Regions from separate parts of the Lactiplantibacillus sp. 7.2.4 genome, predicted to be linked through region 2. Evidence: predicted binding sites of a transcription regulator. Region 2 holds the regulator's gene; each other region holds the start of a gene.

Region 1 (10,672 bases), on a different contig from region 2:
CGGAAATTAAATTACATAATAATGGTCAAAAATAACTTTTGTGTTGTAATTTAATTACAACAATGATATATTTAATGGTGATGAAAGCGTTGCCAATGTCAGGAGGCTGAATAATGTTAGGTTTCTCGGTTTATCTAAATCATGATTTAACAAACAACCAAATCAATTTGATTGAGAATATGCAACAATCGGGTTTTAAAGGCATCTTCACCTCGTTACATATTCCGGAAGATGATGAGCAGGCCTATTTACCACGCTTAAAAGAATTGGGAGGCTTATGCAAGAAACTAAAGCTTAGCTTAACAGCCGATATTTCAGCTGATGGCTTAAAAAAGATGGGGATTGAGCTGGATGATATTCAACAATTAGCCGAAATTGGATTGACAGCGTTACGTGTCGACGATGGCGTCTTGATGTCCGATGTTGCCAAACTTTCACGACAAATACCAATTGCACTGAATGCTAGTACGATCAGTGCTGAGGACGTTGCTGAATTACATCACTACCATGCGAACTTTAAGCAACTGGAGGCCTGGCACAATTATTATCCGCGACCAGAAACAGGCCTTGATGATGATTGGCTAAAAGCAAAGAATCAGTGGCTAAAGACGCAGGGGTTCACCACGATGGCTTTTGTGGCCGGTGATGAAGATTTACGTGGTCCAATATATGCAGGCTTACCAACGCTTGAGTCGGATCGATCTGAGCATCCATTAGCTGCAACCTTGAAACTGATCAATCATTTAGCTGTCGATAAGGTTTATATCGGGGATGCGGGGTTGAGTAAACGTGTGCGTAGTCAATTTGAAGCGTATTTTAATGGTAATACGGTTCAGCTAACTGTTCAGTCATCAAATGAGGCATTGTTTGAGTCGGATTGGCATAATCGATCGGATGTTGCCAGAGATGTGGTTCGATTAGTAGAAGGTCGTCAGCGATTCACAGCTGTATCGCCGCTGCAAACAGTTTCGCGACCACGTGGTGCCATTACAATTGATAATGAACGTTACGGCCGCTACGTTGGAGAATTCGAAATTGTAAAGAAGACATTAGCTGCGGATCCACGAGTCAATGTTGTCGGCTGGGTCGTGCCTTCAGACTTAGCATTATTACCGTGGATTGGAAGTAACTGTCCAATTCGGTTTATTAAGAAAGGATGAGGTAAGTTGGATTTAGAAAAATTAACGACTGAAACGCGTAATCGGAAAACGATGTCGCTAGATACACTATCAGTAAAAGAGATGCTGACGCTAATGAATCAGGAGGATCAGCAAGTCCCGTTGGCAATTAAGCAAGTTTTGCCACAAATTGAAAGCGCTGTTAATAGCATCGTTGTGAATTTTAAAGCGGGTGGTCGTTTAATCTATATGGGCGCAGGTACTAGCGGACGTTTAGGGGTGCTGGACGCTGCAGAGTGTGTGCCAACTTTTGGTACTTCGCCTGAGATGGTACAGGGATTAATCGCTGGTGGCATGTCCGCGATGACGGTTGCAGTGGAAGGCGCAGAAGATTCATTGGAGCTGGGTAAACAGGACCTAATCGATTTGAAGTTAACTCCACATGATACCGTGGTCGGGATTGCCGCCAGTGGTCGTACCCCCTATGTTATCGGCGGGCTAGATTATGCCCATACGGTGGGCGCGATGACAATTAGTATTGCTTGCAATTCAGAAGCAATTATCAGTCAACATGCGCAAATTCCAATTGAGGTCGAAGTTGGCCCTGAAGTGCTGACGGGATCGACTCGTTTGAAATCGGGGACGGCACAAAAGTTAGTGTTGAATATGCTTTCGACTGCATCAATGGTCGGTATCGGTAAAGTATACAAGAATTTGATGGTAGATGTTAAGCCAACAAATGAGAAACTAGTCGAACGTGCCAAGCGGATTATCGTACAAGCAACTGATTGTTCCTCAGATGACGCTGCAAATGCATTTGAAGTTGCCAATCATGATGTAAAGTTGGCCATTGTTATGGTCTTGACGGGAATGAGTAAGGATGAGGCTAGTCAGCGATTAAATCAGGCACATGGTTTTGTTCGACAGGCAGTTAATTAAAAGGAGGGTGCATTATGGCTGAAGACAAGTACACACGAATAGCTAATGGTATTTATGCGAATGTAGGTGGACCACAAAATATTGCGAAGCTGATTCATTGCATGACAAGGGTTCGGATGACGATCCGGGATGACTCATTAGTAGATATGGATGGATTAAAAGCCATCGATGGTGTCATGGGGGTTGTTCAAGAAGACACGCTTCAGGTGATTGTGGGTCCAGGAACAGTTGATAAAGTCGCTGACATCATGGTCAAACAAGTTGGTGTTGGACTTGGTGAACCATTTCCAGATCCAAGTACTTTTGTAGATGATACGACTGACGCTAAGTCGGAACATCAACGAGATAAGGAAATGGTTGAAGCCAAGGCCAAGGAAGTTCATGCAGCACAAAAGGCCAAGATTAAACAGACACCGGTTCGAAAAGTATTAAGTGCTATTTCTAGTATTTTTATTCCTTTGATTCCAGTATTCGTCGGTGCCGGGTTAATTTCTGGGATTGCTTCGATTTTGTCCAACATGATGTTAGCGGGAGATATTAGTAAGAGTTGGACGGATTTCATTACCGTGCTAAAAGTTATCAATAGTGGTCTGTTCTCATATCTGGTGATTTATGTTGGTATCAATAGTGCGACTGTTTTTGGTGCCACAGCCGGATTAGGTGGTGTGATTGGTGCGGTTACACTGTTGACGGGGGTTACTCCGCAAGCGCCAATCCACAATATCTTTAATGGACAAGCACTATCAGCTGGTCAAGGTGGTATTATTGGGGTCATTTTTGCCGTTTGGGTCTTATCAATTGTTGAAAAATGGTTGCACAGAGTTGTTCCAGATTCAATTGACATTATTATTACGCCGACGATTGCGTTACTAGTTATTGGCGTCTTTACGATCTTCTTGGTTATGCCGATTGCGGGAGTTATCTCTAATAGTTTGGTCGGTGCTATTCAATGGATCTTGAACGTCGGTGGGGCAGTCTCTGGCTTTGTTCTAGGGCTATTCTTCCTACCGATGGTTATGTTTGGGTTACATCAAATTTTGACGCCGATTCATATTGAAATGATTAATAAACTTGGTATGACGCCATTATTGCCTATTTTAGCTATGGCTGGTGCGGGACAAGTTGGTGCTGCCCTTGCCCTTTGGATTCGTTGCCGGAACAATAAACAACTATCGAACATGATTAAAGGGGCATTACCAGTTGGAATTTTAGGTGTTGGCGAACCCTTAATTTATGGGGTCACGTTGCCATTAGGTCGTCCATTTATTACTGCATGTATCGGTGGTGGTATTGGTGGTGCTGTTATTGGTGGCTTAGGCAATATTGGTGCCACAGCAATCGGTCCCTCTGGTGTCGCCTTAATTCCATTGATTGCCAATGGTCATTGGTTAGGCTACGTCATTGGTTTGTTGGCTGCTTACGCAGGTGGATTTGTTGCAACGTACTTCTTTGGCATTCCAAGTAGTGCTAAAATTGCAAAGGATAAGGAAGGCCATGTGATTGAAGCATAGTCGACCAATCAAGTAAGAAAGCTTGGGAGGGCGCCGACGATGACGAGCGTTGTATATATGATTCACAATAAATTGACTAATTTTTCTAAGGCGGAACAGAAGGTTGGTCGCTATATCCTAGATCACACGAATGAAGTGATACAAATGAGCACCGCTGAACTGGCTACTGCTGCAGGTGTTAGTACGGCCACAGTTGCTCGTTTTGGACAGGTGATCATGCCTGACGGTGGCTATCCAGCGTTAAAATTACGTTTATCGGCGGAAGGTAATGTTGACCAAACGCTATATGACGAAATCAATCCTCAGGATAGCTTAGAGGCCATAAAGTCAAAATTATCAATGAGAATGGCACACACCGTGGAGGAAACCAGCCGTGTGTTAAGTGACAAAGCGCTACGTGCAGCAAATCAATTGATTGCTGAAAAGAGTAGCATCTATCTGTATGGCCTGGGGGCTTCGGATGTTGTTGCAACTGACTTTGAACAAAAATATATTCGAGTTGGTAAAGCAGTTATTCATTCTCAAGACACGCACTTACTAGCAGTTGGGATGACCACGCAGGCAGCTCAATCAGTACTGTTTCTCGTTTCAAACTCTGGTGAGAAATCTGAAAGTATCCAACTTGCTAAATTAGCCAAAGCAGTCAAAGTTCCAGTAATTGCGCTCACTCGGAATGCAACTAGTACGCTAGGGAGCCTAGCAGATGTGGTGTTGATCAATGACGACAGTGAAGAGAATCAAACTGCGCGGGCTGCTGCGACGACTTCGGTAGTTGCTCAGTTATATGTCGTAGATTTGTTATATTATACCTTCATTGCTAATGATTATGACCAACATATCAAACAACTCGTTTCATCTCGGAGTGCAATTAATAAACATTTTAATTAGAAGGTGTAACTGTGTTTGGATTTAAAAAGAAGAGTAAGTCTGTAAAATTGAACGCAATTGCCAGCGGACAGCTTATTTCAATCACGGCAGTAGCAGATGACGTTTTTGCCCAGAAGATGATGGGGGATGGCTTTGCAGTTGAACCGAACGATGGTGAGATCACTGCACCAACAGCAGGAAAGATTGAATCCGTTGCAGATACGAAGCACGCTATCATGATGACGACAACGGATGGCTTAGAGATTATGCTCCATCTAGGCTTAGATACTGTTGAACTAAAGGGCGCTCCTTTTGAGACACATGTCAAGGTGGGAGATACTGTCGCATTAGGAGATCCGCTAGTTACGATGGATTTAGAAGCTATTCAAGCAGCTGACAAGAAGACTACCGTGATGACAGTTGTGACGAATATGGATGATGTTGAAAAAATGGATGTCATTCCGAATCAAATGGTCACAAAGAACGATGCTGTTGCGACAGTGACGTTGCAGTCTAAATAGTTATTCAACTATTGGCGTTCATATGCTAATCCTTTGAAGGCCCGTTCATCCGATTCAATCGGTGCACGGGCCTTTAGATTATCAACTGTTGAAAAGCGCTTTCATATACGGTACAATGACTAGTTAATAGATGAGCAAAACCACTTTGTTACTCAATTCAAACTATACAAGGCAAAGGTTGACTCATATGACATCAACAGAACGGTTTAAAACAACAATTTGTTTGTATCTTAATTACCTTGTCCACGGGATGGCAATAGTCATCTTAGCTCAGAATATGACTGTGTTAAGTCAGCAATGGCATGTCAGTGATGCTGGAGTTTCTCTGGTTATTTCTTCGCTAGGAATTGGCCGGTTGCTCGTCCTCTATCTGGCTGGAACGTTTTCTGACCGGCTGGGGCGCAAATTATTTGTGCAGATTGGGATATTGACTTACACGTTATTCTTTATTGGTATTATTGTTTCTCCGAACATTATTGTGGCCTACTTTTCCGGAATTTTAGCAGGAATGGCTAATTCTTTTTTGGATTCTGGGACTTATCCCGCGTTAATGGAACTTTACCCAAAGCGGCAGGCAACGGCGAATATTATGATTAAGGCGTTTGCGTCTATTGGGGAGTTGCTTCTTCCAATTATTGTGGCAGGCCTTGATCATTTTGAGCTGTGGTATGGCTGGTCATTTCTGCTCTGTATTTTTTTGATGGTGGCTAATTTTATATTCTTACGACTACGAGATTTTCCAAAATTATCGACGCTTCCAGCCAGTAGTCAGGATACAACATTAACGGAAACCGCAAGCAAGCCTGGATTAACGCTGAAGAAGCTGACTTTGGGAATTGTACTGACGATCTTTGGTTATATCTCCATGGCGACCTTTTACTTAGTGAGCCAATGGTTGACGAAATACGGCAGTGATGTGATTCATTTAAATCTGGTACATGCACGTATGCTTGTGAGTGTCTACAGTGTTGGCTCAATACTAGGCGTGGTTGTGACCGCAGTATTAGTGGAGCGGATTATCAAGCCAGTCTGGTTCATGCTGATCGACACAATAGTCTCATTGCTGGCATTATTAGCGTTAACGTTGATTCCGACGTGGGGTGTTGCACTAGTTAGTTCGTTTGTGATCGGATGCTCCGCAGCTGGCGGCGTCATGCAGCTGGGATTGACGATCATGAGTGATACATTTCCACGTGCGAAAGGTCGAATTACCGGTATATACTACACGGCTAGTGGTCTAGCCTCATTTACGATTCCGGTGTTTACGGCGTGGATTTCGCAATATGGGATTCATGATATTATGTGGTTCGATGTGATGATTGCGGTTATCGGTGTCATTTGCAGCATCGTGGTATTGGGAATTGGTCGCGAAAAAAGAAGTGTTACAGCTTAAAAACGTCAAAGAGGTTAAGCAGCCTCTTTGGCGTTTTTAGGTTCCGATAATTAAATCATCCGTTCGACTTGTGTGTAATGTTGCCAACAATAGCTGCGACTGAATTCTTCAAAGCGATTAACGGACGGTGTGACAAAGTGATTACGTTTACTAATCAGATAGATTTGGTGCCGTAATGGCTGATCGGTGAGGTGCTTTAGTGTAATACTGGACTGGTCTAAAAGTGGTAAATAAGGCATCAGTGCAACACCAAAATTATAACTGACAAAGCCAGCCATCGTGTGGTCTTCCTCGACTTCATAAGCAATTTTAGGTTCAACATGGGCATCCTTCAAAATTTGGTCAATCAGTGGTCTCAAGCCACTGTTATGCGAAAAACAAATCATGGGGTAAGGTTCTAAGTCTTTAACATGCAGTTCCGACTGCTTGGCTAGGGCGTGATGACTTGGAATAGCCGCAACGATTTCTTGTTGAACTAATGGGATGAAGTCAAAGAGTGTGTTGGTTGGCTGTTCGCCTAACTTTTCGACATTTGAAGCCAAAACGAGATCATATTTTTCATCTGCTAATTCTTCTAGTAATTCTGTTGAGTTTCCTTGTCCTAGTTCGAAGGTAATGGCGTGATTCTTATCATCGGTGTGAAACTTGGTCATTAACTCGGGGACTAGTTGCTGCCCAAGTGTATAAGTGAAGCCGAGTTTGACATGACCAGTATCAGGGTCCATGAGTTGTTTGACGAGCTCATTACCTTGTGATAAATCGCTTAAACTCGCAGTAATATACTTCAAATAGACGGCACCAACTGGTGTCAAACGAATATTTCGGCCGTCTGGTTCGAATAAAGGGACACCAAGTTCACTTTCTAATTTTTTAATGGCGTAACTTAGCGAAGGCTGTGATATACCAAGGTTTTCAGCTGCTTTTGCCATGTGCTGAGTTCGTGCCAATTCTTTGAAAAATTCCAAATGTCTTAGATTCAATACGTGTGATACCCCTTTCATTCATAAAAATATTTAATCAATATAGCAACGGTTCTATATTTATTATATTAAAGCATTTTGTTAAGATGACAAGTGAATTGAGTAACAAATAGTAAATAATATAAATTTTAGGAGTGGATTAACATGACAGAACGTATCGATGGACACACATTATTAATTGGTTTGATGGCTTACCCGATTCGCCATTCAATGTCACCAACAATGCATAATAATGCTTTTGCAAAGTTAGGATTGAACTACGCTTACCTTGCTTTTGAAATCGATAACAAAAAGTTGCCTTCAGCAATTGAATCAATCCGTACATTGGATATGCGGGGCTCAAATGTTTCAATGCCGAATAAGCAAAAAGTATTGCCATTACTTGATAAGTTAGATCCAGCCGCTGAAATGTGTGGTGCGGTTAACACGATTGTTAATGATGATGGCGTTTTAACCGGCTACACAACTGATGGGATCGGCTTCATGAAGTCACTTGATGATGAAGGAATCAACATTCGGGGACATAAAATGACTTTGGCTGGTGCCGGTGGTGCTGGGACTGCGATTGCGGTTCAAGCTGCCTTAGATGGTGTTAAAGAAATGTCAATCTTTAACTTACACGATGCTGAATGGGAAAATGCCCAACATAATGTTGACTTGATTAATGAACGGACTTCATGCCACGCCACATTACATGCCCTAGAAGATCGCGATGATTTCAAGAAAGAAATTCAAGATTCATTTATTTATACCGATGCTACCGGTGTTGGTATGAAGCCACTTGAAGATAAGACTTTGGTTGATGATCCAAGCTGGTTACGTAAAGACTTAGTTGTCTTTGATACGGTTTATGCACCACGGACAACAAAATTAATGAAAGTTGCCCAAGAAGCAGGCGTTGAACATGTCTTTAATGGTTTAGGCATGATGCTAGAACAAGGTGCAGCCGCTTTCAAGCTTTGGACTGGAGAAGACATGCCAGTTGATTATATTCGCCACATTCTATTCGATGAAGATGCTGCAGCACAAAAATAAGTAGGAGGTTGCCATGAAAAATAAATATATGCCAACTGCCATTAGCTTATATTTAAATTATTTCATCCATGGTATCGGAGTTATTATTTTAGCTCAAAACATGGAAGCTTTGGCTAAACATTGGCAAACAACTACTGGTGGGGTTGCTGTGGTTATTTTCTCACTAGGAATTGGCCGGTTGATTGTTTTACTGGTTTCTGGATTCCTATCAGATAAATTTGGACGTAAGCCGTTCGTTGTATTGGGTGTATTAACTTATTTATTGTTCTTTGCGGGGATCCTGCTAAGTCCATCGATTACCGTTGCTTATATTTTCGGGATTTTAGCCGGAATCGCTAATTCGTTCTTGGATTCCGGGACGTACCCAGCGCTGATGGAAATGTTCCCAGAATCCAAAGGGACTGCGAATGTCATTATTAAGGCATTCATTTCTGTAGGTCAATTTGGATTACCATTATTTGTTAGCTTCTTAGTTGCTGGCAATTACTGGTATGGCTGGTCATTCATCTTCTGTATCGTTGTGATGGTCGTTAACTTACTGTTCTTGTTGAGCGCTGGCAAGTTTCCAGTTGCCAATCAAGATGCTAAGGTTGCTGCGGTTGATGCAACTGAGGAAGCTAAACCAGAATCAAAAGGTAATTTGTGGTTTGATGGAACATTGTTCATCTTATACGGGTATGTTTCACAAGCAACGTTCTATCTTGTCAGTCAGTGGTTAAGTCAGTACGGGACTAAAGTGGCCGGCATGGGAGATGCAAGTTCGCGTGCGTTAATTAGTTATTACAGTATTGGCTCAATCGTGTGTGTGTTAGTGACAGCTGCATTAGCTAAACGCGCCGTAAAAGAAATTCAATTCTTAGGCGTTTATACGTTACTCTCATTCTTATCATTGTTATTAATGTATCTGTTCCCAACATCCTTGATGTGTTCAATTATGTCATTCGTTATTGGCTTCTCAGCTGCTGGTGGTGTGATGCAGTTAGGCCTGACAGTGATGTCGACATTTTTCCCACAAGGCAAAGGAACGATTACTGGGGCATTCTATACTGCAGGATCAATCGCATCCTTTACGATTCCTCTAGTTACCGGTATGATGTCAACAAACTTGGCTAATATTTTCTTATTCGATGTCATCATTGCATTGATTGGATTTATTTTAGCCGTATTGATTACTGTTCGTTATTACCATCTCTTTGGTAAACGTTCACAGAAGGGAGCTTCTATTGACAATGCAACCAGTCATTAAATTACGAAACATCGAATTAGGCACCGGCCGTCCCAAAATCGCGGTGCCCATCACGGGTAAGACGGTCGCGGATATTCTGAGTGCAGTTGATCCGATTAAGGCCGCTAAGCCGGACTTAGTTGAATGGCGCATTGATTTCTTTGACGGCGTCACGGATGCCGCTAAGTTACAGGATGCCGGCCAACAACTGCGAAACGCATTAGGCGATATTGCCTTGCTGACGACGTTTCGGACGAAGGGTGAAGGCGGTGAATTGGCCTTAGCCGACGCTGACTACTTCAAGGTGTGCCAAGCGGTGATTGCTGGGAATTTCACCGATGCGTTGGATGTTGAACGTTATCATGAAGAAAAGGACGTTAAGCAGTTGGTCGCGCAAGCTCAGGCTGCTAACGTCGTTGTCATCATGAGTAATCATGATTTCGACAAGACACCAAGTGCTGCGGAGATCGTCAAACGGTTGACCAGCATGGTGGACTATGGTGCGGATGTCGCTAAGATGGCCGTCATGCCACAATCTGCTGAAGATGTGTTGACACTACTGAGCGCCACCAATATCGCCCATCAAACGTTGTCACGGCCTGTGATTACGATGTCGATGGGTGACTTAGGCAAAGTTTCACGGATCGCGGGCGAAGCCTTTGGATCGTGTCTCTCATTTGCCACGGTCGGTGCCGCTTCAGCGCCGGGTCAGATTGCCTTAGCGCACCTACGCCCAGAACTAGAAGACTTGAAATTGAATTAAACGATTAAATAAACTAACGATGAATAAGTGGGGTCGGCATGATGATGGAAACGCATAAGAAATATGTCTCGCAATTTACGATGATGGGTACCGTTATCTCGCTGACCCTCTTTGAACCGAATCAAACGGCGGTTGAGGCCGTCTATGATTACTTGCAACGGATGGATGAGGTCTTTTCGGTCAATCGTCCCGATTCGGAAGTGGCCGCAATCAATCGCTATGCCGGGATCCATCCGGTACTGGTCAGTACGGCGTGCTTTCGGTTAGTTGCGGATGCGATTCGCTATACGCAACAGTATCCGACTAGTTTTAACGTGCTG
Region 2 (10,672 bases):
TCATTCGAGATAACTCCTTTGAGTAACTTAATTTTGCTTCAGATAGTGTCCGCGTAACCGCATAGAAACCAATTCGAGTACGATTGCGACACCTAAGAGTAGGTAGACAATCAAACCAACCTCATGGAAGTCGAAGTAGAAACTGCCCGCCATGAAGAGGAAGTAGCCGATATCATCAGCCCCAGCCGCAGCACCAACTGCGACGGCATTTGCAAAGTTGATTTCAAACCGGATAAACGTCCAGCTGAGCAGTGCCGGAATAATTGAAGGCAAGATTGCCTGAAAAACGATTGGCCAGAAGCCAACCCCGCTGGCCTTGAGGGCTTCGATGGTATCTGCTGAAGTTTCCTCAATACTTTCAGAGTAAGCCTTGACCAGGTAAGCGACACTGTGGAACGTGAGCCCAACCACCGCAGCGCTGGCGCCAAGACCCATCACAACTGAATAAATCAGGACCCACAAAATCGTGGGAATCGCGCGGATGAAGGCCATGACTGCTTTGATACTGGTTGCAAGCCAGCTCGGGGCTAAGTTACGCGCAGCTCCGAGTGCGATGAAAAAGGCAATCAGTGCACCTAGTAAGGTGGTTAACATTGCGAGTGAAACACTGGTTAGTAGGGCCCGTAAGAGCTGCGACCAAGTATCTTGACCAATGCTTGGATGCAAGAACATGGCGTTCAGATTAAGGCCTAAACTGTGTAACGCATCGCTAATCGCTAAGTTCGCCGTGTTGAGCGTGACCAGTGAGTAGATGGTGATCAGTGCCAAACTCAGCATGACGCCGCGCAGAATTTTACGGGGCTTCGTCACTAGCGAAATTCGATTAGTGGGTGGCGCTGACGGGTGGAGCACTTGTGGTTTTGGTTGACTATTTTCAATCATGCAATCGCCCTCCGAATTCGATTAGAAGTTAATTCTAAGACAATGACTAAGATCGCAATTAACAAAACAATCAGGCCGGCCGCATCGTAACGAAAGGCCTTGAAATAGTAGTCAAACAGGAACCCGACTCCCGTTCCAGTCAGTAAGCCAACCAAAGTCGCATCTCGCAAATTATTTTCAATCATGTAGAGCACCCAGCTGGTCAAGGTACTAGCAGCTTCGGGCAACACGCCGCAAAAAACGCATTGAAAATAATTGGCGCCAACGGCTTGGAGTGCTTGCAGATTTTCAGCGTCCAGGTCTTCAATCGTTTCCGTAAAGGCCCGGGTCAAGTAACCCAATGTCATGAAGAAGAGGGCTAAAAAGCCGGTGAAGTCACTCTGCTTGAACGAAAATAAGAGAATCATTGCCCAAGCGACCACTGGGATATTCCGCAATAGGGAAGCACCGAAGCGAATGCCCCAGCGGAGCGCTGGCGTCGGAGTCGTCGTCTTCGCACCCAGAATGGCAAATACCAGGGCGAATAGACTGGCGACCATTGTTGATGAAATTGCCACAAGCAAGGTCCGCCACAGCTGATAGAGAATCGGTCCTAAATAAGAAATCGAGCGACTCGTCGGAATAAAGTTCGTAAACAACCACATTAACCCGGCTGGAATTTTACTGATCGATGCCCAGGCCTGAAAATTGACCAATGCCATCGAGATAACGTAAATCCCAATCAAGATGAGTAGGACGACGGATAGGCGTAGACGCCGTTGCCGGAAAAAACGTTCCGGAGTCATTGGATTAGTTTTCATTGGCAGTCACCGTCGCTGGTTGCTCCGACTGGCGATAAATCGCTTGTAAGACGGCATCGTCAACATCCTTCGTAGCGCCTTCAAAGACGATGGCGCCGCTGTTGATGCCAACAATGTGATCCGTGTAAGCCATCGCAATATCAACTTGATGTAAATTAATGAGAATAATGAGTTGTTTTTCCTTCGCTAAACGCCGCAAAATATCCATTACGATAGTCGTGGACTTCGGATCAAGTGACGCAATCGGTTCGTCACACAGAATCATTTTCGGATGCTGCATGAGTGCACGCGCAATCCCGACTCGTTGTTGTTGACCACCACTTAATTGGTCGCAACGTTGATAAGCATATTCTTTCAAACCAACTTCATCGAGTAGTTGTAGGGCTTCCTGCTTTTCGGCAGGACTGTACAAGCCGAGCATGCCAGCAACCGTTGACTTAGCGCCCAAACGGCCATGTAAGACGTTTTCTAAGGCCGTTAATGGACTGATCAAATTGTAATTTTGGAAAATCATGCCAATGTGGTGACGAATCTTCCGCAACTCGGACTTGTTGGCCTGGCGAATGTCCGTATCATCGAGCATAATCTGACCACTGTCATCGCGAATTAATTGATTGATACTCCGTAAAATCGTCGTCTTACCAGCACCGGATGGCCCAATGATGGCAGTCACTTCACCGGGTTTAGCCGTGAAGTTGACGGCTTTGAGCGAGTGCTTATTGGAACCGTAAGTTTTATCTAGCTGAATAACCTTGAGCATGGGCAAATCCTTTCATTGTGAACTAATGGTACGTGGTTTAGTAACCCACTAACTTGTGTGTTGGCGCGTACCATTTGTCGGTAACTTTAACTAATTTAGACTTGTCAGACTTCTTAGGGAACATCATTGGTGTCTTGGCGTTTGGTTCTGAGAAGATCTGCTTGTTTTGTGCAAATGATTTTGATGTAAATTCAGTAGCGATCTTCTTTTGGTCGTCCTTGCTGAGCGCCTTGGTGTTGTAAACCCATGGGCCTTGTTGAACTGGCATCATCGCGATGTTGACAACGGACTTGCCAGTTAAACTCGTGAATGGCGCGTCGGCATTGTCTTTGACCGTGAACGTTGAACCAACTTTGTCCCATGAGCCCTTAGTGACTTTCAAATATGGCATCAAGTCAGCGTCATCGAAGGCGGCAACGTCTGCGTCACCCTTGATCAAGTTAACGGCTGAGCCTTGGTGTGAACCACCGTAAAGTACTTTACTGAAGAATTGGCCGCTTTGCGTCAGCTTATCTTGGTCGGATGTCTTAATGTTAAATTCACGGGAGATTTCAGCCGTTGGCACTAAGAAACCAGAAGTGGAACTGTTTGAAACGTAGGACATTTTCTTGCCCTTAACATTCTTAATACTGTACTTACCGTTTTCTTCATACTTTTTGGCGTCTTTTTGTTGTACCATTAAGTATGAGTTATAGGTTGCGTCTTTCAACGTCCCCTTGGCATCAGATTGTGCAGCGAATGGCACAACGTCCTTGCTCTTGTGATGTGCTTGGATATAACCGTTGGCCCCCATGTAAGCGACTTGGGCTTTACCTGAAGCAATCGCTTGAATCGCAACGTTGTAATCCGTGGTCGTTTGTAGCTTGACCGTCTTGCCAGTGGCTTTTTCAACAGCTTTCTTGATTGCTGTCCGTGAGCCGGCAAAACTCTTGGCCGATTCGTTTGGATAGAAGACGACCGTAATCGTTTTGCTCTTATCCGAACTGTCGCTACCGGATTGTGCGCTGGTTCCACTAGCACAACCTGCAAGACCCAAACCTAAAACTGAAATGAACGAAAGACCTAATAAAGACTTACTTACTTTTGACATAGTTTCCAATTACCTCCAAGTAATTTTAGTTACTTGTGTAGCATAACAAGGTATTGTAAATGTGTTGACAAGGATACGTGAAGTATATGTATAAGTTATGTAAATGATATTTACATTGTGCTTACAATTTAACAATTGGTAAGGATGACAGGAAACTATCGAGGTGAGTCATCAATTGTTTGAAAATTGAATTGGTTGGTTGCACCCGTAAAGCTTTAAAAGTAAGCAAATTATGATAAGATATGTGAAGTAATTCAAAATGAGGAGTTTTAATATTATGAAGTTGTTGGCGATTGATACTTCAAATCGGCCCTTAAGTGTCGCCGTACTAGACGATACCCAGATTTTGGCCACAACGACCACGAACGTTGGCCGAAATCATAGTAGTACATTATTACCAATCATCGAACAGGCGATGGCCCAAGCCAAGGTGAAGCCAGAAGAACTCGAGCGGGTCGTCGTGGCGGCCGGACCGGGATCCTACACGGGATTGCGAATTGGCGTCACGACTGCAAAGACGCTGGCCTTTACATTAAACAAGGCGTTAGTCGGCGTTTCAAGTCTCGCTGTGTTGGCTGGCAATGTCGTTACGGAAGGACAACTCGTTGCGCCACTATTTGATGCGCGGCGTGACAACGTCTTTGCCGGACTCTATCGCATTGAAAACCAGCGCCCAGTGAACATCATCGCCGACCAACATGTGAGTGTTGCAGCCTGGGGGGAACAATTAGCGGCTTATAATGAACCGATTATCTTTATTGGTAGTGACGTGGATAAATACGCTGCGCCATTACAGCAACAGTTAACGACCCAATTTGTCCGGGCTCAACCGCAATTGGATCTGCCACAAGCAGCTGTTTTGGGCTTGATGGGACGGACGATGACCCCTGTCAGTGAAATTCATAATTTTGTGCCGAACTACTTGCGGTTAACGCAAGCCGAACGTGATTGGCAAGCCAAGCACCCAGAAAAGGAACATGCGCCCTATGTTGAAAAAATTTAAGGAGTACTTTCAGAAAATCAGAACTGGTGGCAATCAACGACGTCAACGCGTCCTCGCCATCCAAAATCATATCGTCCAAGTTGGTGCGACGAACTACTATGTGTCACGCGCGTTAATTACGGATGTGCCCGAAATGTTGGCGATTGAACGAGCGGTGTATGCCGGGCAAACGCCGTGGGACGAGAATGCGTTTAAGACCGAGTTACGACGGCAAAGTGGTCGTTTTTATATTGTGATGCGCCATGAAGACCGACTCGTTGCATTTTGTGGCTGTGTCTTCGATGACCGGCGGCAAGATGCCCATATCACTAATATTGCCGTTCATCCGGACGTACAAGGTCGCGGCCTTGGGCATTTTATGATGCAGGTGATGATGAAACGTGCTCGGAAACTAAATTATCAAACCGTCACGTTAGAAGTTCGTTACAGTAATACGACGGCGCAGCAACTCTATCAGGACCTCGGTTTTGAAAAGACTGGCATTAAAAAGCGCTACTATTTTGGCGACCACGAAGATGCCATCGATATGACGTATCGAATTCCGGTTGCGGCCAATGACTGAACGGCAGTTGGTGACGGCGTCTGACTTGCCGGCTGAACAGGTTGCTCAGATTTGTTACCAACTAGCGACCAAGGCGTACGCCCAGGGTTCGCCGTGGCGACAGGCGACTTTTGCCAGTGATGTGGCGCTACCAACTGCCCATTACGCGTTATTGCGATGGCAGGGGGCGTTCGTTGGCTTCATCAGCCGTTCGACGGTGCTCGATGAGACGGAGATTACGAATATTGCGATCGACCCGGCGTATCAGCGTCAAGGGCACGCCCGGTGGTTGTTAACGCAATGCTTATCGCAATTGTCAGCCGGCACGGTATTTTTAGAAGTGCGCGCACATAATATTGCTGCGCAGCGCTTGTATCAACAAGTGGGCTTTGAGCAGATCGCCACGCGCAAGGCCTACTATCAGGATCCCGATGAAGATGCGTGGATCATGCGAAAAATTATCGATTAAAAAGGATGGAAACCGTGGAAAAACAAAACTTGATATTAGCGTTTGAATCTAGTTGTGATGAGACGAGTGTGGCGGTCATCAAGGACGGCCACGAGATCTTATCAAATGTGATTGCAACGCAGATTAATAGTCATAAGCGGTTTGGCGGCGTCGTTCCCGAAGTTGCCAGCCGTCATCATATTGAACAAATTACGATTTGTATTGAAGCAGCTTTGGAAGAAGCACACGTGGGCTACGACGATTTGGATGCCGTTGCTGTAACCTATGGCCCAGGACTTGTCGGGGCCTTATTAGTAGGCGTTAATGCAGCCAAGACAGTCGCTTACGCTCACCATTTACCATTGATTCCAGTTAACCATATGGCCGGCCATATCTACGCGGCCCGGTTTTTGGAACCGTTCGAATTCCCGTTAATGGCACTGCTCGTGTCTGGCGGCCATACCGAACTGGTTTACATGCAGGCGGATGGTCAATTTGAAATCATTGGTGAGACGCGAGACGATGCGGCTGGAGAAGCTTACGATAAAATAGGTCGTGTGCTGGGTGTGCCTTATCCAGCGGGGAAAGTTATTGATGAGATGGCCCATCAAGGTCACGATACCTTCAACTTCCCCCGGGCAATGATTGATGAAGATAACTACGATTTCAGCTTTAGCGGGCTGAAGAGTGCCTTCATCAATACAGTTCATCATGCTGACCAGATTGGTGAAACGCTTGATAAAAACGATTTGGCTGCTAGTTTTCAAGCCAGTGTTGTCGACGTTTTGATGAGCAAGACGTTGCGGGTCTTGAAGCAATACCCAGTCAAACAACTCGTCTTGGCGGGGGGCGTTGCGGCCAATCGCGGCTTACGTGAACGTCTCCAACGCGATTTGCCAGCGGCGTTTCCAGACACCAAACTCATTTTGGCGCCATTGAAACTCTGTGGTGACAACGGTGCAATGATTGGTGCAGCCGGCTATGTGCAATATCAACACCACCAATTCGGTGATGCGACCCTCAATGCTGATCCCAGTCTGGAGTTTGACTGGATGCCAGGAATGTTGAAATAAATCAAAAATTGGCAGTCAGTCCAAATTAAGGACGACTGCCAATTTTTAGTTGGTTCTGTTGAAGCTAGATGGTCACAAACGAAAACGGACCGTCGTTTCAGTGATGTTAACTAGCGCAAAACCAAAATAGCCGCCGCAATTTTCCATAATGGAAAGACTTGCGGCGACTATTTTGGTTTCTCGGATAACCGAGTTTTAGCGAATGATTTACAAAACCGGCCTAATCAAAGGCTTCCAGAGCCTCAGCTTGTTCAGTCCATTCCGTTTCAACTTGCTCTTGTTGCGCGCTGATTTCATCCAGCTCTTTTTGTAGATCTGTTAAGCGGCCAACATCCGCTGAGACTTCAGGTTGGGCCATTTCAGTTTGGATTTTAGTGGCTTGCTCATCGAGCGTAGTCATTTGTTCTTCCAGCGCTGCCACGGTTCGTTCCAATTTACGCTTTTCACGTTGCTGTTGCTTGCTAGCTTGATAATCTTGCTGGCCCTTTGAGCGGGGTGCAGCGGTTGCAGCAGAACTTGGCTCTGCGGCGTTAGCGCTAGCTGCTGATTCAGCGGCCTGACTAGCTGCGGCGGCCGCCATTTCAGCTTGTTCCTGTTTCTTATCGATATAATAATCGTAATCGCCAAGGAAGAGTTCGGTTCCTTCTGGCGAGACTTCCACGACACTGGTTGCCACTTGGTTGATGAAGTAGCGGTCATGTGAAACGAAGAGGAGGGTACCATCAAAATCATTGAGGGCCACTTCCAACACTTCGCGACTGTCGATGTCCAAGTGATTGGTCGGTTCGTCCAAAATCAAAAAGTTATCATTTTGCATCGCGAGTTTCGTCAGCAATAACCGCGCGCGTTCACCACCAGATAGCGCGTGAACCGGTTTGTCGACATCGGCACCCGTGAACAGGAAACTTCCCAAAATCGTCCGAATATCCTTTTCGGGCGTGGTGGGATGTTCGTCCCAGAGTTCACTCAAAACGGTCTTTTTGTCATTTAAGTTGCGTTGCTCTTGGTCATAGTAGCCCGTGACAACGCCGGTACCGAAGACGGCCTGGCTTTTGATGAACGGAATCTGGCCGAGGATACTCTTGAGAAAAGTCGACTTACCGATTCCGTTTGGACCCACGATGGCGATGGCTTCGTGCTTCTTAACGTTTAAGTTATCCGGTTCAGACAGAATATGCCCATCATAACCGACTGCCGCATCCTTGACGGTCAAAACGATATTACCGCTCTGCTTTGCAGCGTGAAACCCAAAGTGGGCCGTTTTTTCATCACTATCAGGTCGATCGATTCGGTCCATTTTAGCCAACTGTTTCCGCCGCGCTTGAGCTCGCTTGGTCGTCGAGGCCCGCACGATATTCCGGTTGACAAAGTCTTCGAGCTTGCTAATCTCAGCTTGTTGCTTTTCGTAATGCTTCCACTGAGCTTGAATCCGAGCGGCCTTTTCTTGTACAAACTGGTCGTAGTTTCCGGTATAGTGCACCATTTCGTGATGTGACAGGTCGTACACTTCATTGACGACGCGGTCTAAGAAGTAGCGGTCATGGCTGACGATCAGTAGGGCACCGGCATAGGATTGTAAGTAACTTTCAAGCCACGTCAACGTTTCAACGTCCAAGTGGTTGGTCGGTTCGTCCAGAATCAGTAAATCGCGTTTTTCTAGTAGTAGCTTTGCTAAGGCCAGCTGAGTTTTTTGCCCACCGGAAAGTTCGGTGACCGACTTGTCATAAACGTCGGCATCGAACTGAAAACCGTGTAGGACACCACGGATTTCGGCCTGGTAGCCATAGCCATTTTTCTGTTGAAATTCTGTCTGAACTTGGTCGTAAGTTTTTAAGGTTTGTTGGTAGGCCTGGTCATCGTTCATGATGGCGGGGTCGCTGAGCTGATTTTCAAGCGCATGCATCCGCTTTTCAATGGCGTGTAGTTCAGCAAACACGCTGCTCATTTCTTCCCAGATCGTATTTTGACTATCCAATCCTTGGTCTTGAGCTAAGTAACCGATCGTTAGACCCTTGCGCATCGATATTTGGCCTTCGTCAGGCACGGTCTCGCCGGCAATCATTTTAAGTAAGGTTGATTTACCAGCACCGTTGCGGCCGACTAAGGCAACGCGGGCGTGTTCTTGGATGTCCATTTGTACGTTATCGAACAAGACATCGGCGCCAAAACGCCGCATAACTTGCTGTACTTGTAGTAAAATCACGCTTTATTAAGCTCCTTTCACATTTGATTCGTGAGATAATTGTAGCATATTGTTACGGTTCGACCCAATTATTCGGAATAATAAGTAATTATTATTTCACAAAGTCGCAGGTTATGCTAGAATAGTGTCAGCAAATTCACAAACTTTTGATTGGGAGGAAACGTCCGAATGGCAGAGACAAAGATTCCACGGGCAACGGCAAAACGATTACCAATTTATTATCGCTATTTGAATATCTTACTAGACGCAGATAAGAAACGGGTATCGTCAACTGAATTGTCCGAGGCGGTTAAAGTAGATTCAGCAACGATTCGGCGTGATTTTTCGTATTTTGGGGCCCTCGGTAAACGCGGGTATGGATACGATGTTGAAACGCTGCTGGCATTTTTCAAAAAAATTCTAAATCAGGACATGCTAACCAACGTCGCGCTGATTGGGGTCGGTAATTTAGGCCACGCCCTGTTGAATTTTAATTTCCATAAAAATAGTAATGTCCGGATCTCAGCGGCTTTTGATGTTAATGAAGCCATTGCAAATACGGTCCAGAGTGGGGTTCCCGTCTATCCAATGACGGAACTCAAAAAGCAATTGATCGAACAACAGATTGAAATTGCCATCTTAACGGTGCCAACAACGGTTGTTCAAAAGATTACCGATGAGTTAGTTGATGCGAATGTTAAAGGCATCATGAACTTTACCCCATTGCGGATCTCAGTTCCAGAAACAGTGCGGGTTCAAAACGTTGATTTAACCAATGAATTGCAGACCTTAATTTACTTTATTGAACATTATGGTCAACAATTGGGTGACAACGGTCAAGATGAACCAGACGAAGATGAAGATTAGTCTGCGCATGCATCTCAAGATTATGATACCAAAAAGCTTCTCTGAAATAAATTTTCGGAGAAGCTTTTTTGAACGTCTAAATTAATGCCACGAACGAATAAGCGGCGCAATCTAATGAAGTGCAGTCAAGAGCGTCGGCACAACGACCGCAGCGTTCATCAAAATATGAGACGTCATCGAAGTCTGAATTCGGCCGGTATGTTGATAAAGCCAGCAGAACAGCAATCCAACGAAGGCGTAGAGAATTAGATGACCGTCCGCGTGGGCGAGGCTGAAGAGAAAGCTCGAAATCAAGGCGGCCCCGATTTTGCCGGTCACCGCACTCAAGTTACCAAAGATGACCTTGCGGAAGACGATTTCTTCCATAATTGGGGCACCCACGATAATGGCTAAGAAAAATACCGGGTATTGTTGCCCAACGGTGAGTAGGGTCGACGTATTGTTGGAAGCCGTCGATTGCCCCAACATCGCAGTTATTTTAAGAATCAGGACTTGGCCGACAATGACTAGGACGAGCCCAATCAGGCCCCATAGAATGGCGACCAGCCAGTTACTGCGCTGCTGCTCAACGGCGTTTTTGGCTGTCATTCGGCGTGCTAGCCACAGCAATAACAGTGCGCCGACCAAGTAGTCGACCGTTTGAATCAAGAAGACTTGGGACCCCAGTTGATGAAAGGCGGCCACTAAGACGCTTGGTAGCGCATAAACAATAAAATAAATAATCAGAATTAAGATTGATTGGCGGCGATTAACCATCAGCTCACGTCCTTTTTGAAAGTTTGTTTGATTTTTTCATTAACACACGCATTGTGTTCGTTAATTTATCATGAATCATGATTAAATCATGGTGTTTTCTGAGTTCAAGCCCGCCAGCTGAGACCCGCTGGAAACAGTGCGAATTTGCGTAAACCTGCTGTTGTGGATGCTTCCTACGCCGGCTTCCAGGTATTTCTGACAACGCTGGAACGCGATGGACACAGATTTAAGCCGACAAACCACGTCTTAAATACTGGTCTTCCACTAACC
Region 3 (10,672 bases), on a different contig from region 2:
TATGACCGCAAATACTGGTCGTGGTTATGTTTCCGCTGAGGATAACAAACATCGTGAAGATGACATGCCAATTGGCGTTTTAGCTGTTGATTCATTGTATTCTCCAATCGAACGTGTCAACTACCAAGTTGAAACGACTCGGGTTGGTCAACGTGATGATTTCGATAAGTTAACCTTAGACGTTTGGACAAATGGTTCAATCACTCCAAGTGAAGCCATTAGTCTATCAGCCAAAATCCTGACTGATCACCTTTCAATCTTCGTAAATCTCACTGATGAAGCTAAAAACACTGATGTGATGGTCGAGAAGGAAGAAACGCATAAGGAAAAGATGTTAGAAATGACGATTGAAGAGTTAGATCTCTCCGTCCGTTCATACAATTGCTTGAAGCGTGCTGGTATCAATACGGTCCAAGAATTAACTAACAAAACTGAAGCTGATATGATGAAGGTTCGCAACCTTGGACGCAAGTCACTCGAGGAAGTTAAAGCAAAATTAGCTGACCTTGGGTTATCATTACGCAAAGAAGACTAATACAAGGGAGGATATCCGTTCATGAGTTACCGTAAATTACAACGTACAAGTTCACAACGTCGTGCATTATTACGTGATTTGACCACGTCATTGATCGTTAACGGCAAGATCGAAACGACCGAAGCCCGTGCCAAGGAAGTTCGTTCAACTGCTGACAAGATGATTTCATTGGCTAAGAAGGGTGATTTAAGCGCCCGTCGTAAGGCCGCTACGTTCATGCGTGACGTCGTTGCCGATGTTAAAGAAGATGGCGACAACGTGGCTGTACAAACTGCATTGCAAAAGCTATTTAGTGACTTAGGTCCTCAATACGCTGACCGCAATGGTGGTTACACTCGAATTTACAAGACTATGCCTCGTCGTGGCGACGGTGCACAAATGGTTGTCTTGGAACTCGTTGACTAGTTAAAATTGTTTTACGGATCACTGGGACTGATGATTGACGGACGCTATGATGGTGGTTGCTTGCAGAATAGCAACTAAGTCTAGTTCGGAAGTTGTTTATGGTTAGACATAGATGGCATATCGCAGTTCTAAGTGATTTTTTTTGGTGCTAGTTACAAGGCCGTTGATCTGGATGCTTTCCGGGTCAACGGCCTTTTTTGATCCGACGAAAAAATCGCCTTCTCCAGTCTCGAATGAGACCCTGAGAAGGCGATTTTGAGATTTGCACAGATGAAGATGTGAAGAGCCAGTCTTTGTCAATGTGATTCAGTGGTGACATGAGACCGCCTATAAATCGAGGATACATTGACGGTGCTGCTACCAACGTGTCACGCTTAGTTAGCCCTGGGACGTAACGCTATGTTACTAGCGTTGCAAGTCGAAGTGCTGAAGTTGAATTGGTCCCTCAGATCAGTGCCAGCGCTGAATGCTTACGACAGCCGTATTGGAGGCTAATTATGGCGATTCAGCAGTTGCCGCGTTAAGTTGATCAAGTCAGTTCTGGCTGGCTGGTCTGGGAGCTTTTCTAGTAAAGTGAGGGCCTCCTGCGTGTACTTAGTCGCTAATTCCTGTGCGCGTTTTACGCCACCAGCATCAATGACAAGTTGCTGGACCCGTTGGCGTTGAGCAGGCGTGATTGCCCCTTGTAAGCTCATTAACGGCAATAAATCGGCCTTGGCGTCTGTCTGGAGGGCATAGATCAAAGGCGATGTATACACGCCCTCAGCGACGTCTTCGAGAATTGGCTTACCCGTCTCAGCTGGACTTTCTTGGTAATCCAAAATGTCATCTAAGATCTGAAAGGCCATCCCGATTGCAAGTCCTGCTTGGCGGGCCCGCTGTGCGAACCGCTGACTTTGACCAGATTCATAGGCGCCTAAGAAACAGCTCAATGCGAACAGTTCCGCCGTCTTACCTTGAATCTGTTGCAGGTATTCCGCCATAGTAATGTCAACGTGATAGTGGCGATCCTTTTGTTGGACCTCGCCCATCAGAATCTTTTCCATGTTTTCCGAGTTAAGCTGAATACTCTTAAAGCTACTCGAGTAGTGCGCTAGGATTTTAAAGACGACCACGAACAGGTAATCACCCGCGTACACGGCCGTATCCTTACCGAACTGTTTTTGAATCGTGACATGGTGTCGCCGCAGCGCTGCATCATCCACAATGTCATCATGGATCAGTGTGGCGGTATGCAATGTCTCTAGTGAGGCGGCGAGTGCAACCATACGTTGGCGGTCGGTCGGCTTGAATTGTGAGAATAGGAGACAGTAAGCTGGCCTGAGGAGCTTACCACCCCCATGAATCATTGCCAAAATGGCGTCATTGATGGCTTTATCCGGGATGTTGATGTTCGTCGTCATCAGTTGCATGACGTCTTGCAATTCAGGCTGCAGCGCCGGATAATCTCGCCAAATTGGATGTAATTGCGTTGTCGATGGCATAAAATGTTACTCCTTTTTTTGACCTGAGAAGTGTTCCCGATTGAATCTGAGATAACGAAGCGTCGTCACGTGCGTGAACAAGTAATTGGCTGCGATACCCAGTGCGATACCAGCTGCCAAGCCGATAATCGATAGTATCGGCAGGTATAGCATCACCGTCCAAGTCTGCGCGATGAGACTTGCGACGAGCAGTTGGCCCACGTTATGCATGACGCCCCCGGTCGCTGAAATACCGATGATGCTTACGCGTCGTGGCCCCAGTTGTTTCACAGCTAGCATCGCGAACAAGCTGAGAAACGCACCGCCAAAGCTATACAGGAAGGTCGACAGGGTGCCGCCAATCAGGGCCGTTAAAATCAGCCGTAACCAAGTCAGGGTGATGACATCTCGTAACGAAAGCGTGTAGATGGCGACGATCGTAATGAGGTTAGCCAGTCCCAGTTTGGCACCCGGCGCGAAGGCAAACGGGAAGGGAATCATCCGTTCCAGAATCCCAATAATGACCCCCTGGGCGACGAGCAGTGCAATATAAATATTGCGATGAGTTTTATTCGATTGTTCAAATGAATTATGCATGCTTTACTCCGTAACTAGCCCGTTGCCACCTGATTTGACGTGACCATTGCTGGACTTGATCTCGACCAAGAGTTTGTGTGGCAAACAAACGATCGTCTGGCCAGGTTTATGAATCCAGCCCCGGCGCACACAAACTTGATCAGAACAGTTGGCCTTCGTGATGGCGACCCGCTTGGGGACAAAAGTGATGGTGTTGTAATGACCATGACTGTCACGATACGTGAAGGTCGTCGTCCGTTTCAGCTTCGTAATATTGACGCGCTTGAGGACCGTACCATCGTGTGAAACGACGGCGGTATATGTCGTTTGCTGCTTGGTCTTTTTTTGCTTTTTGGCGACTAAGGCTGCGCGGTCGGCCTGCTGTTTTTGCTGATATGAAAAAATCGCTAGTGGGGTGAACGATAGGATAATCAACGCAACAATAATAATGATATCAAACGGTTTGATCATATCCCCGTAGCGTTTGAACGTTCGGATCATTGCCCGTAATTTACGCATCGTCAACCCTCCAATCAGTCACGTAAAAAATGGTTCAAGGGAAAATAATCACCCTCGAACCATCGGGAAAGGATTTAATTAATTATAACGCATCTAGCGGGTTTTAACACCGTCGTAATGGGAACGAACATTGCCGTACCACCAGTGCCCAAGGTGCTTTTGTATCCACGGAACGACCCAGTAGTCCAAACCAAATGTCCGACCAGACCCGTTCATCAAAGCGAGTGCGACGAAGACCATCCAGATGTTGACCCAGTAGAACATGCCAGATAAGCAGAAGACAACGACTAAGCCGATGGTGACTGCATTGGCAAACCAAGTAAATAGTCCGAAGAAGATGCAAAGGGCGATGACGATTTCAACACAGGTCATAAACTTCTGGAAGAAGAGCGCCATTTGCATGTTTGGTACGAAGAACTTGGTGATTGATTCGAACCAGTGTGGCATTTTATCAAAGACCATCAGTGGTTCCTTACCATACATATAGGAAAGACTGAAGACACCCTTAGCCGCTGTGGCAGTCGATGAAGCCGCTTCTGAGGCCCCACTGGTTGCAGCCGCCTTAGTTGCTTCGGAAGCGCCACTAGTTGCGGCAGCTTGCAGCCAGGCAAACGGTAAACGTAACTTGTCCGTGAACCACGATTCAGAACCCTGAACTTTTGTCCAGCAATCCCACAACCACATTGCGCCGTAGAAGAACCGTAATGGCACACTCCAGAGGACGTTACCGGCACGTGAGACCCAGCCGCGGAAGACGTTCCGGTTGTTGCGTGTCCGGAAGAATTCGTGCATGAAGTACTGGAATAGGTAGTAGCCAGAGAAAATCTGAACATAATACAACCAGTTGATCGCGTGCTTCAATAGAACGGCAACAAAGCCTGAAACGTTCCACTTGCCGAGGACTTGAGCCACGGCATACTTAGAACCAATCGAGTCAACGGATGCTTGATAAGCGCCTTTGAATGGCTTGATCGTTACATCGGTCTTGTCGACGTTCTTGATGATACCTTCGACCGCTTTAGCCGCAGTTTCTTCAGCCCCTTGAACGATTTGTGGGACTGGGCGTGGTTGGTCAGGTTCTTGGTAACTCGTTGAATCACCAGCTAAGAAGATGTTATCGCTGTCCTTAGCTTGCATGAATTCGTTGGCGACCAGCCGACCACCCCGTGGATTGGTTTCGATACCGAACTTCTTGACAATACTGTTGGCCCGCACACCGGCTGTCCAAATCAACGTATAAGTCTGAATCGGATCTTTGCCCTTTAAGTTGACGTGGTCTTCGAAGACTTCCGTAATCATGGAATTGGTCATGATATCCACACCATGCTTCTTCATGTAGGTTTCAGCCTTACCAGCTTGCGTCCGATTGAGCATGTTGATGATGGTTGGGGCGGCTTCCACTAATTGTAAGGTGATCTCGCTCGGGTCGAGCTTGTTGTCCCGTGCTAAGACGTCCCGATATTCAATCAGTTCACCAATCAGTTCAGACCCCGTGAATCCGGAACCACAGACGGTGAACGTCAACATCGCTTTGCGTTTTGCAGGGTCGAGCTCTGCCGCGCCCCGCCGAATAATTGCTGATAAATGTGACCGCAAAGCCATCGCTTGTTCGAAGGACCACAATTCAAAGCCGTGTTCCTTAACCCCTGGCGTGCCGAAATCATTGGATTCACCACCAAGACTAATGAGCAGTTGGTCATATTGATAACTCCCATGCTCAGTTGTGACCGTTTGGGCATCCTTATCAATGCCGGTAACCGTATCCGTAACTAAACGGACATTTTTGCGTCGTGCGAACAACCGTTGCAAATCATATTGAATATGCTCAGGTTCCACCCGTTCCGTGGCAACTTCATGTAATTCAGTCATATACGTGAAGTATGAATGTCGGTCAATTAACGTAATCTCAACGTCCGGATTTTTCTTAAAATGCTTGGACAGTTTTTTGGTTGCGTAAACGCCAGCAAACCCCGCACCGACAACGACAATATTTTTCTTTGCCATTGCGTAACAACTCCCTTGAATAAATAGTGTAAAAAGATAATTCCACTAACAATTATAACGATAATGTAAGCGGTTGTCTATGGATTATGGGATAGAATGAATAATAAATCACATTATATGGAACCCAGAAAAAGTGGTATGATAGTTATGACCTAAAACGTTACCAAATGCGTCAATACTGGGACTAAATATCATTTATTTAATGAAATAGGATTGACTATTTGCAGGTAAAACGTTAAGATTAATGTGAATTTTCATACAAAAAAGGTTAGGAGTGGGATATCATGAAAATCAAATCAGTTATTACGGGTGCCTCGGTTGTGGCAATCTCCGCATTAGCTTTAGCAGGTTGTGGTAGCAGCTCTTCTAGTTCAAGCTCAAGTTCATCGAAGAAATCTTCTTCAAGTTCTTCAGCTAAGACAACGAAGGTTGCTAAATTAACCGCCGGCAGCAAAATGAAAGCGGGTACTTACGCGCTCGAAGAACAAAACTATTCACATGGCTACCGCACTAAGATGAGCATCACCGTCAACAATAAGGGGAAAATCACAAAGTCCAGTTATGACCAAGTGAACAAGAACGGCAAGTCCAAGGTTGACGATACTTCATATAACAAGCAAATGAAGAAGATCGCCGGTACCAACCCTAAGACTTACATGCCTAAGTTGAACAAGACGTTGACCGGCTCCGCTGCAACTGGTAACGTTGGTTCCATCGACGTTGTTACGGGTGCTACGGAATCTTCCAAGACGTTCCAAAACTACACGCAACAATTAGTTCAAGCTGCGCAAGCGGGTAACAAGTCTACCATCAAGATCGACAATGGCGCTAAGATGAAGGATGGCACTTACAAGCTGAACGAAAAGAACTACTCACATGGTTATAAAGTTACCTTTGCCATCACGGTCAAGGACAACAAGATTACTAAGTCTGAATATAACCAAGTTAATAAGAACGGCAAGTCCAAAGTTGACGATGCTGCTTACAACAAGCAGATGAAGAAGGTTGCTAAGACCAATCCTAAGACTTATCAACCAGCTTTGAACAAGTCCTTGGTCAAGAGCAGTGATCCAACTAAGGTTGACGTTGTGACGGGTGCGACTGAATCATCCAACACCTTCATTCTTTATGCGGAACAATTACAAAATGCCGCACAAAAGGGTGACACTAACACAATCACGGTTGACAACATGATTTTCTCTGAATAAGCAAGTTAACGATTAAATTTTTGAGGCCTGAGGCGCATGCTGAGGGCCTTTTGTTTTACTCAACCGAAATCAGACGACATAGCTGGTGAAGGCTGAACTCGATTTGACCTTAAAAAGGGTCGCGGCACTGAATCCGCATCACCGGATGGCGTCAATTTTGGTATAAATGTTAGGACAATTTTTGGTATAATGACGATTGAAATTATAAACTAGGGGAAGTATTGGGCATGAAGCTAAAAAAATGGATTCAAATTGGGTTAATTGCGGTACTGATTTTACCGCTGTCTGCTTGTGGAATCACTTCCAGTAAACAAAAAAACGCTAGCAGTCGGCCGAAGCCAACCAAGGTGATCAAGACACCGATCGAAGATACCCAGTTCATGATGGGGACCGTGGTGACGCTACGGATTTATAATAAAGGGAAAGACAAGGTTTTGGACGGTGCTTTTAAGTTGCTGAAATCTGAAGCTAAAAAGATTACGGTCAATCAAAAAGGGTCCGAAATCGACAAAATCAACGCGGCTGCTGGTAAGCACCCGGTCACCGTTAGCAAGGACATCTATCCGATGATCAAAGCAGCCTATTACTACAGTGAAAATTCGGATGAATCCTTTGATTTAGCCATTGGACCAATCACGTCGCTCTGGCACATCGGTTTTTCGGATGCGAAGGTGCCGACGAAACAAGAAATTGCGACCAACGTCAAACTGGTCGACTATCGCCAAGTTAAATTGAACGATAAAAAACGGACGGTTTACCTGAAGAAAAAGGGGATGCAGCTTGACTTGGGCGGCATTGCGAAAGGCTACATGACTGATCAAGTGAAGACTTACTTGCTGGACCACGGCGTTTCTACGGCTATTATTGACCTTGGGGGTAATATTTATGTCTTAGGTGACAGTCCAAAGGGCACTAAGTCTGGCAATTGGACGGTCGGCATTCAAGACCCGAAAGCATCACGGGGCACGGCGATTGGCTCGTTACCGGCTAAGAATATGTCGATCGTGACTTCCGGTATTTACGAGCGTTACCTGAAAAAGAATGGTAAAGTTTACAGCCATTTGATGGATCCGCAAACCGGTGCGCCTTATCAGAATAACTTGATGGGTGTCTCGATCATTTCGAAAAAGTCAGTTGATGGCGATGCGCTGTCGACGGCCACGTTTGATAAAGGCTTGCGCAGCGGCATGAAGTACATCAATAGTAAAGCAGACCAAGGAATCGGCGCTATTTTTATTACCAAGGACAAGAAGGTGTACGTTTCTGATAATCTGAAGAAGAAATTCACGCTATTTGGCGATGACGGCTATAAATTTGGCCCGACGAGTGATTTAAAGTAGGTCTGTGTGAGGTTTGCTTAAACCAACGCGCGTGAGATATGGTATGATAATAACCATGAATTTTAAGGAAATGAGGGACAATGGTGAATCCGATTATTGACGTTCAACATCTAGATTATCGCTACCCGCAACAGGCAGCGGACCAGTTAACGTTACATGATATTTCATTTACAGTCATGCCGGGTGAGTGGGTCGCCATTGTCGGCCATAACGGTTCAGGTAAGTCGACACTGGCTAAGAACCTGAACGGCTTACTCGCACCAGCAGCGGGTACGATTAAAATCGACGGGCAAGTGTTATCTGAAGACACCGTCTGGGATATTCGTAAAGAAATCGGGATGGTCTTCCAAAACCCGGATAACCAGTTCGTGGGGGCGACGGTGGAAGACGATGTTGCCTTTAGCTTGGAAAATCAAGGGATTCCACGCCCAGAGATGCTGACCCGTGTTAAAACGGCGCTGACTCAAGTCAACATGCAAGACTTCGCGACCCGGGAACCGGCCCGGCTGTCTGGTGGTCAAAAACAACGGGTGGCACTGGCTGGGATGATTGCGGCGCGACCACAGATTTTGATTCTGGACGAAGCCACTTCGATGTTGGATCCCCGCGGACGGCAAGAAGTTCTGGCAACGATTCGCGAGATGAAGGCCAATTCGGAATTGACCGTGCTATCGATCACACATGATATTGACGAGGCGGCGAGTGCCAACCGCGTGCTGGTTATCAATGATGGCCAATTGAAGGAAGAAGGCACGCCCGCTGAAATCTTCCAACACGGTGAAGCATTGATCAAAATGGGACTCGATATGCCGTACGCGGAACGGCTAAAAGCGGCATTGAAACGTCAAGGCTTACAAGTGCCCACCAATTATTTAACAGAGAAAGGAATGGCGGACTGGTTATGGCAATTACGTTCAAACAAGTAGATTTTACTTACCAACCGGGTACGCCGTTCGAAACTAAGGCGCTAAGTGACATCAACGTGACGATTCCCACCGGTTCGTATACGGCGCTGATTGGGCATACCGGTAGTGGCAAGTCGACCTTGCTGCAACATTTGAATGCCTTACTGAAACCCACTAGTGGGACCGTGACGATTGGTGAACGAGTGATTACACCAACTACCAGCAACAAGGATTTGAAGCGACTTCGGCAACACGTGGGCATCGTTTTTCAATTTCCAGAAAGTCAGCTGTTTGAAGAGACGGTTGAAAAAGACATTGCCTTTGGCCCCCAGAACTTTGGCGTCAGTGAGGCAGATGCCTTGAAAACCGCCGCTGAAATGCTTGATTTGGTTGGCCTGGATGAATCACTATTGTCGCGGTCACCTTTTGACCTGTCAGGTGGCCAAATGCGACGGGTCGCGATTGCTGGTGTTTTAGCAATGCAGCCCCAAGTGCTGGTGCTCGATGAACCGACTGCCGGTTTGGACCCCCAAGGACGCTTGGATATGATGGAAATGTTTGCCAAACTGCGCCATGAGCGGGATTTGACGGTCGTATTGGTCACCCATCAGATGGACGACGTTGCTAATTACGCGGATAACGTCATCGTCATGGACCAGGGAAAAATCGTGAAGACCGGCACGCCACGGGATATTTTTAAAGACCCCGAATGGCTGACGGCTCATCAATTAGGATTACCGAAGACGACTGCCTTTGCCCGGACTTTGCAAGCACAAGGCTGGCAGTTTGATACGCTGCCACTGACGGAGGATGAATTGGCGCACGATTTGATGCAACAATTACCACCGGCCGCCTTAGCGAAGGGGGTGGCGACCCATGATGAATAAATTGATTTTTGGGCGCTACATTCCCGGCGAGTCAGTGGTCCACCACATGGACCCGCGCGCCAAGTTGTTACTGAGTTTTTACTTTATCGGGATCATTTTTATCGCCAATAATTGGCTGACGTACGCGGTGTTGTTTGCCTTTACGCTGTTTGCGATTTATTTGTCAGGTGTCAAATGGTCGTTTTTCATCAATGGGGTTAAACCATTGATTTGGCTGATTTTGTTCACGGTGATTTTGCAGATCCTATTCAGTGCCAGTGGGGGACACGTTTATTTCAAATGGGGCATTATTACCATTAGCCAGTTTGGACTCGTCAATGGGGTCTACATCTTCTTCCGGTTCGTGCTGATCATCTTCATGTCCACGCTCTTGACGTTGACGACGCCACCGCTGGAATTGTCGGATGCCATCGAGTATCTGCTGATGCCATTGCGGGTAGTGCGGTTTCCAGTCTATGAAGTGGCACTGATGCTCTCAATTGCGTTACGCTTCGTGCCGACATTGATGGACGAAACTGAGAAAATCATGAATGCCCAACGTGCGCGAGGTGTCGATTTCGGTGAAGGCAATATTTTTCAACAAATGCGTGCTGTCGTGCCACTACTGATTCCACTATTTGTCAGCTCATTCAACCGGGCTGAAGATTTAGCTACGGCCATGGAAGCCCGTGGTTATCAGGGTGGCGAAGGCCGCAGCAAGTATCGAATTCTCAAGTGGCATGCTCGTGACACTTGGGCGACCGTGAGCTTTGCGGTATTAACGGTCGTATTGGTCTTTTTACGAGCCTAAAATAAGTCAGTTCAACGTGGGCGTCAGACGATGGCGGCCC

The links. The regulator Rex, encoded in region 2, represses fermentation and respiration genes when NADH is low (regulators of the CRP and FNR family bind a similar motif). The targets are predictions, from matches to a motif close to TTGTGAANTANTTCACAA.
Region 1: a site for Rex is predicted at 7,421-7,438, ahead of KGF70_RS10605 (shikimate dehydrogenase). Genes of this name have one in related genera too.
Region 3: a site for Rex is predicted at 5,747-5,764, ahead of pplA (extracellular electron transfer flavoprotein PplA). Genes of this name have one in related genera too.

Annotation. Positions count from the first base shown of each region.
Region 1 covers NZ_JAGYGS010000032.1:20,314-30,985, forward strand. The annotation lists gene KGF70_RS10570 (DUF871 domain-containing protein) at 114-1,160, shown strand; gene murQ (N-acetylmuramic acid 6-phosphate etherase) at 1,167-2,057, shown strand; gene KGF70_RS10580 (PTS transporter subunit EIIC) at 2,072-3,568, shown strand; gene KGF70_RS10585 (MurR/RpiR family transcriptional regulator) at 3,608-4,456, shown strand; gene KGF70_RS10590 (PTS glucose transporter subunit IIA) at 4,468-4,956, shown strand; gene KGF70_RS10595 (MFS transporter) at 5,144-6,349, shown strand; gene KGF70_RS10600 (LysR family transcriptional regulator) at 6,400-7,329, opposite strand; gene KGF70_RS10605 (shikimate dehydrogenase) at 7,474-8,364, shown strand; gene KGF70_RS10610 (MFS transporter) at 8,378-9,610, shown strand; gene aroD (type I 3-dehydroquinate dehydratase) at 9,594-10,352, shown strand; gene KGF70_RS10620 (FAD:protein FMN transferase) at 10,394-10,672, shown strand, end outside.
Region 2 covers NZ_JAGYGS010000003.1:109,108-119,779, reverse strand. The annotation lists gene phnX (phosphonoacetaldehyde hydrolase) at 1-4, opposite strand, end outside; gene KGF70_RS01945 (ABC transporter permease) at 28-882, opposite strand; gene phnE (phosphonate ABC transporter, permease protein PhnE) at 879-1,682, opposite strand; gene phnC (phosphonate ABC transporter ATP-binding protein) at 1,672-2,442, opposite strand; gene KGF70_RS01930 (phosphate/phosphite/phosphonate ABC transporter substrate-binding protein) at 2,480-3,532, opposite strand; gene tsaB (tRNA (adenosine(37)-N6)-threonylcarbamoyltransferase complex dimerization subunit type 1 TsaB) at 3,810-4,535, shown strand; gene rimI (ribosomal protein S18-alanine N-acetyltransferase) at 4,519-5,097, shown strand; gene rimI (ribosomal protein S18-alanine N-acetyltransferase) at 5,090-5,545, shown strand; gene tsaD (tRNA (adenosine(37)-N6)-threonylcarbamoyltransferase complex transferase subunit TsaD) at 5,551-6,597, shown strand; gene KGF70_RS01905 (ABC-F family ATP-binding cassette domain-containing protein) at 6,818-8,800, opposite strand; gene KGF70_RS01900 (redox-sensing transcriptional repressor Rex) at 8,969-9,646, shown strand; gene KGF70_RS01895 (CPBP family intramembrane glutamic endopeptidase) at 9,758-10,402, opposite strand.
Region 3 covers NZ_JAGYGS010000008.1:85,468-96,139, forward strand. The annotation lists gene KGF70_RS04610 (DNA-directed RNA polymerase subunit alpha) at 1-535, shown strand, start outside; gene rplQ (50S ribosomal protein L17) at 557-940, shown strand; gene KGF70_RS04620 (polyprenyl synthetase family protein) at 1,432-2,424, opposite strand; gene KGF70_RS04625 (Gx transporter family protein) at 2,431-3,000, opposite strand; gene KGF70_RS04630 (NusG domain II-containing protein) at 3,004-3,498, opposite strand; gene KGF70_RS04635 (FAD-dependent oxidoreductase) at 3,592-5,502, opposite strand; gene pplA (extracellular electron transfer flavoprotein PplA) at 5,787-6,710, shown strand; gene KGF70_RS04645 (FAD:protein FMN transferase) at 6,938-8,050, shown strand; gene KGF70_RS04650 (energy-coupling factor ABC transporter ATP-binding protein) at 8,134-8,976, shown strand; gene KGF70_RS04655 (energy-coupling factor ABC transporter ATP-binding protein) at 8,952-9,842, shown strand; gene KGF70_RS04660 (energy-coupling factor transporter transmembrane protein EcfT) at 9,832-10,632, shown strand.